Regions from separate parts of the Microcoleus sp. F4-D5 genome, predicted to be linked through region 1. Evidence: riboswitches for the same ligand, from Rfam matches in the RefSeq annotation. Region 1 holds a riboswitch; the other holds the start of a gene.
The links. Region 1 has a riboswitch for cobalamin ahead of QUA80_RS04605 (energy-coupling factor ABC transporter permease). Riboswitches for the same ligand answer to the same signal wherever they lie in the genome.

Region 1 (6,011 bases):
GCGAGAATACTTGGTTACAACCCCCAAATTGAGTAAAAACCCGGTTTCTTTGCTTGTGATGCGTAAGTCTCGTTGATATTAACCGCCGCCACCGCCACCGCCGCCACCGCCACCGCCGCCACCGCCGCCACCGCCACCGCCACCGCCACCGCCACCGCTGTCATTGCTAATGACTGGAATTATTGCTTCGTACTCGTTATGGTAAGAGCAGCTTCCGCAGTGGTGGGTAACTTGCTGCTTTCCTGAACGGCTAGTAGTTGCAGGAATCAAAACTTTATAAGTTCGTTTAAGCTGGAACTTTTTACACTCAGGGCAGCGTCGATTTGCAATGGATGTGATAATTCCTAAAGCTGGAAAAAGTCCGAAAAACATTAGAAAAAAAATGGCTCCGGGGTCTAGGAAAAAGCCTTGTTCTCCCGAAGAAGATTGAGCTTGGTTGCCAGTTTGTTGCCAACTAGGTTGAGGTATATTCAAAATTTGCTGAGGAAATGCGATTTGTACTTCTAATTCTTGTTCGGGTGGAATAGGCTGACTTGCCACAAACTCAAATGTTTTAGGATCTACTTGACGCGGAACTGCGGCTGTACCAAAATTCGTAAACGAGAGAACTTGACCTGACAAAGCTTCTGGTAATTTCACCGTAACTTTTCCCGTATTAATCGGAGCTTTGCGACCCGCTGCAATAGCTTTCCAATAAACTAGAGTATTCTCACCATGTAGCTGCAATCCGCCTATCACGCGATATTTGATGACAAAAGTATGTGATTCTGGCGCTTTTAATCGATGTTGCCAACGAATCCAAAGTTCATTGTTTTCAATCCCCGTACTACTCGGAATTATTTGATTATTTTCTTGAACGGTGACATCTTTAATTTCATCTACCTTACCTAGAGGAATATAGCGATATCGTTCAGTGTTGTAGTCGGCTGTGAACACATATTTTTGGGTTTCGGTAACTAACATATCTCCGTTCGTCTGAACGTCGATTGTGACGTTGATGTTATCCCAGTAAAACGGTAGTTGTTGGGCTGCTGCATGAGTGACTGTGACCATAAATACGGTCAAGGAGGTCATTAAGAAATAAAGTATTTTTTTGAAGTGCCGTTTGTTCATAATGTAATTTCCCTACATAACAGCTATTGATGACAATTATTCAATAGGTTTATTGTAAGGTCAATTCATAAAAATCATTACTTTAGTTCATAAAAGTCATATTGATAAAATGAAGATTGGGATGGTTTGCTTCTAGCTTGGAAGGGCTAGAAGCCCATCTCACAATTCATTTAGAATTGCTAAGGTGGTGCACCTCTAATTTTGACAGTCCTGTTTCTTGAAACCATGAGTGGGGTGGGCTTCTAGCCCGCCCCAAAGTTTAATTAGATTAAAATACAACACCTAACAAAGTTAAAACTGTACACCCAAACACGGCTTCCAAGGTATATCTTCGCGAAGGTTTGTAAGGGTAAGAATTCCAAACGCGCAGTTCTCCATTAAAGCCGCGCGACGCTAAACTCAGCGAGACTTGACGGTAGTTTTCCAAAGTTCGCTGAAGCAATTGCCCGATTAAAATACCTAAACTGTGCATTCCCAGCTTCCAAGTGCGGTAGCCGCAGCGCGAGTTTTGAGCAATCCAAAGTTCATCGGCGATCGCCAATAAGCTAAAAATAAACCGATACATTAGTAATAGCAGTTCTGTGACTAACTCTGGACAGCGTAATTGTCTGAGAATTTGCAAGATTTCGGTAAATGGCACCGTCAAGAGGATGAAATACATACAGCTTGTCGATGCGAAGGCGCGGGCAAACAGCAAGCTCACTTGGTATATCCCAGAGCGGCTCACATAGAGATAAAAAGTGCCGGTGCTAATGCCCCAACCTTGCCAAATATCCCACCCAATTGCCGGGATACGATCGCCCGCAACCGCACCCATCGCCAAAGCAGGCAAACTTGTCAGCAAAAACATCAATGGTAGCGACAGCAACCGCAAATACAGTTTCCCCGGAATACCCGCATAGACGACGATCCAGACGGCCAACCAAAGGGCGATCGACAATTGGACGATCGCCCCAGAAACTAGAGACAGAATTAAAAGGGCGATCGCAAAGGATAACTTGTGAGATGGCGGCAACCCCCGCAAGCGATTTGTATAAGCCAGACTATCAATCTGATGGTTCATTCCAAAGTCTTTCAGTCCGCGCAGGCGGACTTTGTATGTGTAGAAGCGAATTCTATTCGCCGTTTATTCGCCATTTATTCCGACGGCGATTCATCATCAGATTTATGAGATTCCGTGCGCCCCTTGTACAGCCCGATCGCGTAGCCAATTACGCCAGCCCCTAGCGCCGCTTGAGTCGCAAACAGCAAACTTTCAATTTCTCCGCTAGCAGGCTCAAAAAAGTGGTTAAACCAAGGTTGATAGTCCGGTTGAATTTCCGCAATCGCTTTCTCAGCTTCCCCATCCGCTCCGCCGTATTCACCCCGGACAAAAACTAGGGGAATAACGGCAAGCGCGATGACAGCAATTACCAACATCCAATTTTGTTGTGAAGTAGCTTGCTGATTTCTTGTGTTTTTTTGACTCACGGCTTATGACTCCTGTCTCAATAATTTCAAAGTTTCCAACTCCTGCTTCCCGTAAGAATGCAGCCAATTCCAGACTAATACAGTCAGCAATCCCTCACTGATTGCTAGGGGTACTTGAGTGATAGCAAAGATGCCAACAAACTTGAGAAACGAAGCCATAAAACCGCCGCTTGCTGCCGGAAAAGCTAACGCTAATTGAATCGAAGTCACCACATAAGTCAGTAAATCTGCCAAAGCCGCCGCACAAAAAATTGCCGCCCGCTGGTTGCCAGTTCGCAACAGCAATTGATAGATAAAATACGCGGCAAACGGGCCGACAATCGCCATCGAAAACATATTCGCTCCCAGCGTTGTCAAGCCACCGTGCGCTAACAGTAACGTTTGAAACAACAGGACTAAAGCCCCCAGTACCGCCATCACCGAAGGGCCGAACAAAATTGCACCCAAACCCGTACCCGTCGGGTGAGAACAACTGCCCGTTACCGAGGGAATTTTTAAAGCAGAAAGCACAAAAGTAAACGCACCCGCCAAAGCAAGCAATAGTTTAAGTTCCGGGTGTTCTTTTGTAATGCGAGCAATCGATCGCAAACCTACTGCAAAAAAAGGCAACGCCACCATCCACCAAAACGCAGCCCACTGCACCGGCAAAAAACCTTCCGAAATGTGCATAGCTGCGGCGGGCGTTGCCGATCCCAGGACAATATAACAACTCAAGCCAGCCATCAATCCCAAGCTGACCAATTTCCGATTTCTGGCCTTCACGCTGAACCTCGCAGATGAGACTATGTAAATTAACACATCGGCGGGCATCCTGACTCAGAAAGCGACATGACTCTCATTACAGTTGCGGGACAGCGCCGGACTTGCACCGAACTTTCCCCGTTTCCTCTAACGGCTGCTCCCCATTAGAACCGACTGGTTAGACATAGTTTAGTCGATCGCGTAAGTCTCAGCAAATATTTTACAAAAATTCATTCAGATTAACTCTGTCAAAATTACCTATCATATTTTCTTCTTTTCCTTCGCGTCTTCGCGATTCGTTCAATCAATACTATCGCCAAACAAATCAACGGTATAATATTAATGAGTTTTGAGGAAAGCCGCAATGTTACAGTACAACTTGCCCAGGCACTGGCCCTCAGCCGATGAACTACCAGACTCTGATGAAACGCCTGTGGATAACGAACTGCAAGAACTAATACCGGGGTTGTTAAAAGCAATATTGCTGATACTTTGGGCAGAACGCATGGACTGGTTTTTTGGCATAGATATGGGTATCTATTATCACCCCGATCAACCTGCCATTGTGCCAGATGCTTTCTTGAGTTTAGGTGTAGAAAGGTTTTACGATGAAGAATTGCGTCCCAGTTACGTGCTGTGGGATGAAAATGTTTTGCCGACTTTTGTGCTGGAAGTAGTTTCCCCAACTTATCGCAAGGAATACAGCACAAAGTTGGAGGAATATCAAGCTTTAGGCGTACTTTATTACGTGATTTATTCTTCCCGCCGCCGCCGTAAACCCCGTTTGGAAGTACACAAGTTAGTCAATGGGAAGTACGAGTTGCAGCCAGGAAATCCAGTTTGGATGCCAGAAATTGGTTTGGGGATTGGTTGTGAAAGGGGAAGTTATTCTGGGGTGACAAGGGAGTGGTTGTATTGGTATGATGCCGGTGGAAAACGTTATCTGACTCCTGAAGAACAGGTGAAAGAATCAGCGCAGCGCGCCCAACAGGAATCGCAGCGCGCCCAACAGGAATCGCAGCGCGCCCAACAGGAAGCCCAGCGCGCCCAACAGGAATCGCAGCGCGCCGATCGATTGGCCCAACGTTCCGATCGACTAGCTCAGCGACTGCGGGAGTTGGGGATAGATCCTGATAATCTAAGCTGATGGCAATCAAGAGCACCAGACTGACGGACTCTAGACGCTGAGAAACCGAGTTTTTAAACCGAGATCGATCGTCCTCAACGAAAAATTTTCTGGAAAAAACCCGGTTGCCGCATCCAGGAATATGTGAATATTTATCGCAAAACTCAGGAAAAATGCAGCTAGATGTGGAAAAAACAGAGAGTTTGACGGAAAACATTGAGATGCAGCTCGAAAAAATGACAATCAGCAGAGGTTATTAAACAATGGTCATGGATCTGCGTTATTACGATGTCATCGGCTTTGGTGATGAAGTTCCAGGAGTTCTCGCTGTTATCTCGGCGGCCAGAGAATATCGTCGCCGCACAAAGCGTTATCCGCGAGTTCTGCTGATGTCTAAAGGAAGCTTGCAAGAAGGAATTGGCGGGCATTTGGTAAGAGGCGGCCTTGCTTATTTAGATAGAAGCCAGATTAGTGAAGAACTTCAAAAATCTTTAAATTTAGATATCTTTGGTTCACCGGCGGCAATCTATAAAGAGTTCCTGCAAAAATCCGGTGTCAGCGCAATTGCACTTGACCCCCGCAAAGCCAGTGCAGCGCTGAAAGAAATGCTGTTACAAGCTGGAGTCGATATCCTCAGCAAAGTAGAAATTCAATCAGTCAATAAAGAAGGTCAGAAAATTGCCAGTATAACCACATCTAAAGGCATAGTTTATGCCGGCAAGCAATTTATTGATGCCACTGTCAATGCCGAATTAGCTCAAGCCGCAGGCGTGAGAAAGCTGAAGGGATTTGAAACATTTGGTCTGCCTAATTCAGAACTTCCAGTTACCCTCGTTTTTGAAACCCAAGGACTCAGTGCAAGAGCACTGAAAGAACTCGATTACATTTATCTCAAACGTTTCACAAACCTTGCCGATTCCGAGAGTCAATATTTTTTGCTGTACGCTGCAGGCAAGGATGCCAAACTAGTAGAAGAACTTCGGCGGGAAATGATCGACACTAGAGGCAATCTCAAAACTCTGTGGGCGGGTAACGATTACATAGATGTTCGCTCGCCGGCTCTGTCTGTAGCTTACCACTCCTTTAGAGGAATAAAACTATCTTTTCCTGAAACCGGCGTAATTTTAGATGAGGGAAATATAGCAATACTTCCAAATCAAAGACTTTCGTGGAATGCGATTTTATTTGCAGTCAGCGCCAGCGAAGCAGAAGCGTTAGCGAGAAGCGGGAGCAAACCCACGGCTAATATGCAAAAGGAGATGTTATTTCTTACAACTTGGCTGAGGAGTTTGGGGGCTACTTCTGTTACTTATGCCTCAGAACTTTATATCCGACACGCCGGCAATGTGACGGGAGTTGTAGAACCTTTAACGGGCGCACAAATGCTGTTAGGTGGCGTACCAGGTAATGAGGCACTGGCAACATTTAGCTATCATTTTGATGTCCGCGGAGGCATCCCGGGTATTGGCGAGAAAGCAAACAGTTTAGGATGGTTTAAAAGTCTGAGTTTTAAACAGCCTATCTTTAATATTGGCATCCGCCACGCATTAATTAAAAACGT
Region 2 (6,011 bases), on a different contig from region 1:
CCGAGCATCCAAGGACAAAGTTTTGTCCTTGTCGTTTTTGGTCTTCGCAACGTAAGACCACATGGCATATTTGGGATCTTCGTATCCTGCTCGATCAATTATTATTTGTCTGAATAAATTTTCACAACCTTTCCCAATTTGTCGATAAACCGAGGTCATGCCACCAGCGGCTTTGTGAGCAGCGTACATCTAATCTGAATCAAGACCAATCCATGAGTAAAAAGGATCGGCTCCGTAGATTAATAAGAACCGTTCCAGATCCAATCCTTCCTCTCTATTGCCTAGCCCGAATTTGGGCTTGTACCGTCTGCAAAGTTTTACGGGGTCTAGGAATCTTTTGAGGTATAGGTTCTCTTCAGTCACGATTACTTTGCAATTACTGGATAATATCTTTATTTTTGATATTATACTACTTTTATCACCATTTTTACCTCTTAACTACCACCCACTGTATAATCGGTGCAAGCGGCTTCCAACCGAGAAAAGAACCGATCGCCCCTACTCGCTGAATCCCAATTCTAATTAGTTCCCCGCCATAACGATCGTGCCACTGCAACACTTTAAGTTCGCTCTCAATAGTCACTGCATTAACAACTAATCGACCGCCATCACCTAAAGCATTCCAGCAAGTTTCCAGCACAGATTCTCTGGTGACACCGCCGCCGATGAAAATAGCATTCGGTTGAGGCAAATTTGTCAGGGCTTCCGGCGCTTCTCCCGCAACGATTTCGAGTTCGGGAACGCCAAAAATAGACGCATTTTCGGCGATGTATTGCAGCCGAGTTGGGTGGCGTTCGATCGCGATCGCCCTGCACCGAGGATGACTCCGCATCCATTCGATCGCGATCGAGCCACAACCCGCGCCCACATCCCAAAGCAACTCTCCCGGAACCGGTGCTAACGCTGACAGAGTAACGGCTCTAACCTCCCGCTTGGTAAGTTGTCCGTCGTGGCGATAAGCCGCATCCGGCAAACCCGCAGTTCGGGGGAGGATAAGAGTTTGTCGATCGGCTGCAACTGCGATCGCGATCGTGTTCAAATCCGCCAAATCCGCTGCATTCCAGGCTGCTGCTACCCCCTCGATCCGGCGTTCCGAGTCGCCTCCCATCCGCTCGAACACGGTCATCAAACTGCTGCCAAACCCCCGCTGTGTCAACAATTGGGCAACTTTTGCTGGCGTATGTCTGTCAGCGCTCAACACCAGCAAGCGCGCGCCGGAGGACAAAGCAAGGGCGATCGACGCGATCGGGCGATTTGTCAAACTGAAAGTCTCAACTTGGGCCAGCGGCCAACCCAAACGGGCGCAAGCAAGACTAAAAGCCGATGCTGCGGGAATCACAGTCATTTCGGAAATAGGAATTTTGCGCGACAGCGTGACGCCGATGCCGTGACACATCGGATCGCCGCTGGCTAGGACGCACACAAATTGTCCCCGGCGGCGGATGATTTCATCGACTGTTGTCTGCAAAGGCGAAGCCCAAACCAATTGTTCGCGGGTGTCGTCGGTTGGTAGCATTGCTAGGTGACGGGCACCGCCGACAACGACTTGAGATCGAGAGAGTAGAGAACGGGCGATCGCACTTAATCCCGAAAGTCCGTCTTCGCCAATCCCCACCACCGAAAGCCATTTGTGCATTGAATCCTTACTGCTAATTACTACTTATCGATTCTCAAGAATAATATCGGATTTCCATTCATAATTCTTTCTTCTACTTGCCTCATTCCGAGTCTTTCTGCGACTTTAAGCGACTCAATGTTTGGGCGATCGCAGCTTGCGACAACATACTCAAAGCCAAGTTCATCAAAACAATACTCTATTATTTTGGTTGCAGCTTCAGTAGCGTAGCCTTTTTTAGTTGCTGTTGGCAGCAATGCGTAAAGTAACTGGGGCTGTTCTTCTTCAAAAAAATACCACAAACCCACAAATCCAATCACTTCTTGCTCGGTGTTGGTCTCGATAAACCACAAACCGAATTTATTTTCTTCAAACAGCTTTTTGTTTTCGGCAAGCATTTCTTCAACCTTTTGTAGCGACCAGATTTCGCCGTCGCACAGATATCTCCTCACATAGGCATCGATAAAAATTCTATGAAGCGTGTTGAGGTCGCTCTCCACAATCGGTTTCAAAACCAATCTCTGAGTTTCAAGTATCATGCGGATTATTTTTCTCAGGTTCAATAACGATCGCACCTATCAATATTAGTCCGGGACGCACGGCCGGTCATAAACCTGGTTTTTCGACAATACTTGGTTATCGCGCACAGATAAGGCAAAAAACCCGGTTTATGCAGGTTTTGCGTAAGTCTAATTAACAAACAGTGCTAAACCACCGTAATCACTGGATAGTTGTAACTTTCCTTGACTACCAAACCATCTTTCCAATAGCCGATCGAGATTTGGTTGCTTTTGGAATCAATGATTTGACCTTCAACTTTAACGGTGTAATCATTGTACCAATTGGAAATTACTACAAAATCATAATTTTTGTCGGCTGAAACAGCGATGTCTTGACTAATTAATTTTGATTCTCGAAACTCAACTAACATTTCTTGAAAAAAGATTTCTCTTCCTTGGCGGCAGTTTTCTTTGCCGCTAGTAATTGTACCATCTCCTTCAATCATCACAGTGTCATCCGAGTAGTATTTTTCCAAAGCTACTGATGTTTGGAATGTCTCAACAAGGTGATTGATCTCTGCGAGTTTGATTTGCAATTCTTCAATTGTCATAAATAAATAAATAACGCGATCGCAGGTTTTACAGCCGAAGTTAGAAGTCGCGCACTCTTAGAGTGATTTTGACTTAGATTATATATTATAAAAAATTATTCAGGAATCAGCAAGACAATCAAACGAATTTCCTCCCTAAAAGGCGAGCTCGCCCGGAGATTTGTTAAGAAACTCGATCGATCTGGCTGATGCCGATCGACTTGTGATAGATTTCTTAAACCTGAAAGCGGGAAAGTCCGGTGCAATTCCGGCGCTGTGCCGCAACTGTCAAAGTCAGAATGCCGATTTCAGGAGTTTACTTTAGATTCCCTGCGTCGCACGGGGAGGAGTTTCTTTGTTAGCTTTGAGTGAATTGCCGACTTGTCCGGGTTTATTTTACGGTTCCCGCGCCCGAGACGGAATATTATCGAGAATGCGGATTCCGGGGGGAATTTTAAACGCGCAGCAGTGTCGGACGATCGCCGATTTGGTCGATCGATACAGTACCGGTTGTTTGCAAGTAACGAATCGGGCGAATTTGCAAATCCGAGACTTGAATTCGCCAGTTTCTGATGAAGTTTGGCAAGATTTGCTGGAATTGGGATTGGCATCTCGCCGCGTTGAAGTTGACCCGATTCGCAATATTATGGCAAGTCCGACAGCAGGGATCGATCGCCAGCAGTTACTCGATACTCGCCCGCTAGTGAAAGCTTGGGATGATTACCTGCAAACGCATCCCGAATTGTCGGAACTTTCGCCTAAGTTCAGTATTGGCTTTGACGGCGGGGAAGCAGTTTCGATCCGCGATTTACGCAACGATATTGTATTAGCTGCTGAAGGGCGTTCAACCCAATCAGAAATCGTTTTTCGGCTGCATTTAAACAGCGACACACGAATTTTAATCCAAGAATCGCAATGTATTTCAGTATTAGCCGCCCTCGCTAGCGCCTATCTTGAATACACAAAAAATAAGCCTCGAATTGATGGTAAAAAACCGCGTTTGCGTCACCTGCTGGCAGATTGGGGCGCTGAAACTTATCTAGAAAAGGTACAGCATAATTTACCATTTTTATTGCAATTCACATCTTGCAAGTTTCCCAAAAACAGGCAAGATGCCTGTTCCACCAAGAGTGAATTTGCTTGTGGGGTGGGCATCTTGCCCGCCCGATCGATCGCCTCATCTGAAAAATCCCTCCCCCATCACCAACATCTCGGCATTTACCCTCAGCAACAGTCCGGTTTCTCCTACATGGGAATTGCACTGCCCCTAGGTAAGCTAGAATCAAAACAACTGCGGAATTTGGCAAATTTAGCCCAAAATCTAGCCAGCGGTACCCTGAGACTTACGCCGTGGCAAAATCTGTTGATTTCTGATATCCCCAACTCCCAGCTTTTTGAGGTAAAAGAGCAAGTTGCCGATTTGGGATTGCACTCATCCCCAACTCGCCTAGATTCGTGCTTGGTGGCTTGTGCCGGCAGCAGCGGCTGTGCGTCGGCGGCGACAGATACTCAAACTCACGCCTTAGCAATGGCGAGGGATTTAGCGCAAAAATTGACGATCGACCTGCCGATCAACATTCATTTCAGCGGTTGCCAAAAGTCTTGCGCCCAGCACCGGCCAATTGATATCACGCTGCTGGGAATTCAGATTGAGCGAGGAGACGAGATAATCGAAGGTTACAACATTTATGCGGGTAGAAAAGATTTACCCTTCGGGCGGCAAATTTTCCAGAGGGTGAGTGCGGTCGAGATGCCCGGTGCGATCGAGCTTTTGTTGAAGGTATATCAGCGGTTTCGAGAGCCTTTGGAGTCATTTGGTGAGTTTGTCGATCGGCTGGCGATCGACCAATTACAGGAGTTATTGAACACCGAAAATGGGAATTTAAACTGAAAAAAGATTCCATTGAAACTGACAAATTTTAATCATTTGTCTTTCTATATCTCTTGATAATTCTTCATTCGCGCCCTTTCCATCTTCGCGGTTTATTCAAAAAATCTATTTCACAAATCCAACAAAATTCCCATAACAGTTTTAAACAATGATTGACTACATTCGAGACGGAACAGAAATCTACATCAAATCCTTTGCCACAATTCGATCCGAAACAGATTTGTCAACCTTGCCGCCCGATTTAGAATCGGTAGCCGTGCGACTAATTCACAGTTGCGGCATGACCGATATAGTTACAGATTTAGCAGCTTCGCCCGGGGCCGCAACCTGCGGACGCCAAGCCCTCTCAGCAGGTGCGCCTATCCTGTGCGATGCCCGGATGGTGGCCGAAGGCATCACTCGCAAACGCCTTCCCGCTGACAATCAGGTGATTTGCACCCTCTGGCATTCCGAAATCCCGGAGTTGGCGCGGCAAATGGGAAATACTCGATCGGCTGCAGCTGTGGATTTGTGGCTGGACAACTTGCAGGGTGCAGTTGTGGCCATAGGCAATGCCCCGACAGCTTTGTTCCGACTGCTGGAAATGCTGGATGCCGGAGCACCCAAACCGGCTTTAATTCTGGGTTTCCCGGTAGGATTTGTCGGGGCTGCCGAATCCAAAGCCGAACTGGCAGCCAACAGTCGGGGAGTGCCATTTATTACGCTGCACGGGCGGCGCGGTGGCAGTGCAATGGCAACGGCTGCCGTGAATGCGTTAGCGAAAAAGGATGAATTATGACTGAGGCTACTGGTAAATTGTACGGTTTGGGTATTGGCCCTGGCGATCCAGAGTTGATTACTTTGAAAGCTTATCGGATTTTGCAATCGGTGCCGGTGATTGCCTATCCGGCGATGGAAAATGGTAAGGTGCTGGCGCGGGCGATCGTCGCAGATTATCTGCGCCCGGAGCAAATTGAGATTCCGATGCCGTTGCCTTTTAGTCCGACGCGATCGTCTCAACCTTATTACGATCTTGCTGCGGAGAAAATTGCCGCACATCTGAGGGAGGGACAGGATGTGGCGGTGCTGTGTGAGGGCGAACCTTTTCTCTACGGCTCGTTTATGTATCTATTCAACCGTTTGTCGGCGACATTTACCACTGAAGTTGTGCCGGGAATTTCTTCGACAATGGCGAGTGCGGCCGCGTTGGGAGTGCCGCTGACTTATCGTAACGATGTGTTAAGTATTATGCCTGCGACGCTGGATGCTGAGGTTTTGCGCGATCGGCTGGCGGTTGTTGATGCTGCTGTGATTATTAAGCTGGGCCGGCACTTTGCGAAAGTTCGGGACGTGCTAATTGAGTTGGGACAGTTCGATCGAGCACTGTATATAGAACGCGCAACTATGCCGAATCAGCGAATTCGGGCGATCGTAGA

Region 2: it holds a riboswitch for cobalamin, as region 1 does, so the genes downstream of both, cobG (precorrin-3B synthase) here and QUA80_RS04605 (energy-coupling factor ABC transporter permease) in region 1, are expected to answer to the same signal.

Annotation. Positions count from the first base shown of each region.
Region 1 covers NZ_JAUBSX010000006.1:39,586-45,596, forward strand. Annotated here, with positions in the region: gene QUA80_RS04590 (DUF2207 domain-containing protein) at 79-1,113, opposite strand; gene cbiQ (cobalt ECF transporter T component CbiQ) at 1,382-2,176, opposite strand; gene QUA80_RS04600 (energy-coupling factor ABC transporter substrate-binding protein) at 2,251-2,583, opposite strand; gene QUA80_RS04605 (energy-coupling factor ABC transporter permease) at 2,587-3,306, opposite strand; cobalamin riboswitch at 3,368-3,514, opposite strand; gene QUA80_RS04610 (Uma2 family endonuclease) at 3,689-4,471, shown strand; gene QUA80_RS04615 (FAD-dependent oxidoreductase) at 4,714-6,011, shown strand, end outside.
Region 2 covers NZ_JAUBSX010000079.1:27,964-33,974, forward strand. Annotated here, with positions in the region: gene QUA80_RS27070 (hypothetical protein) at 1-159, opposite strand, end outside; gene cbiE (precorrin-6y C5,15-methyltransferase (decarboxylating) subunit CbiE) at 428-1,636, opposite strand; gene QUA80_RS27080 (GNAT family N-acetyltransferase) at 1,657-2,154, opposite strand; gene QUA80_RS27085 (hypothetical protein) at 2,322-2,726, opposite strand; adenosylcobalamin-variant (AdoCbl-variant) riboswitch at 2,939-3,018, shown strand; gene cobG (precorrin-3B synthase) at 3,061-4,596, shown strand; gene QUA80_RS27095 (precorrin-8X methylmutase) at 4,745-5,374, shown strand; gene QUA80_RS27100 (precorrin-2 C(20)-methyltransferase) at 5,371-6,011, shown strand, end outside.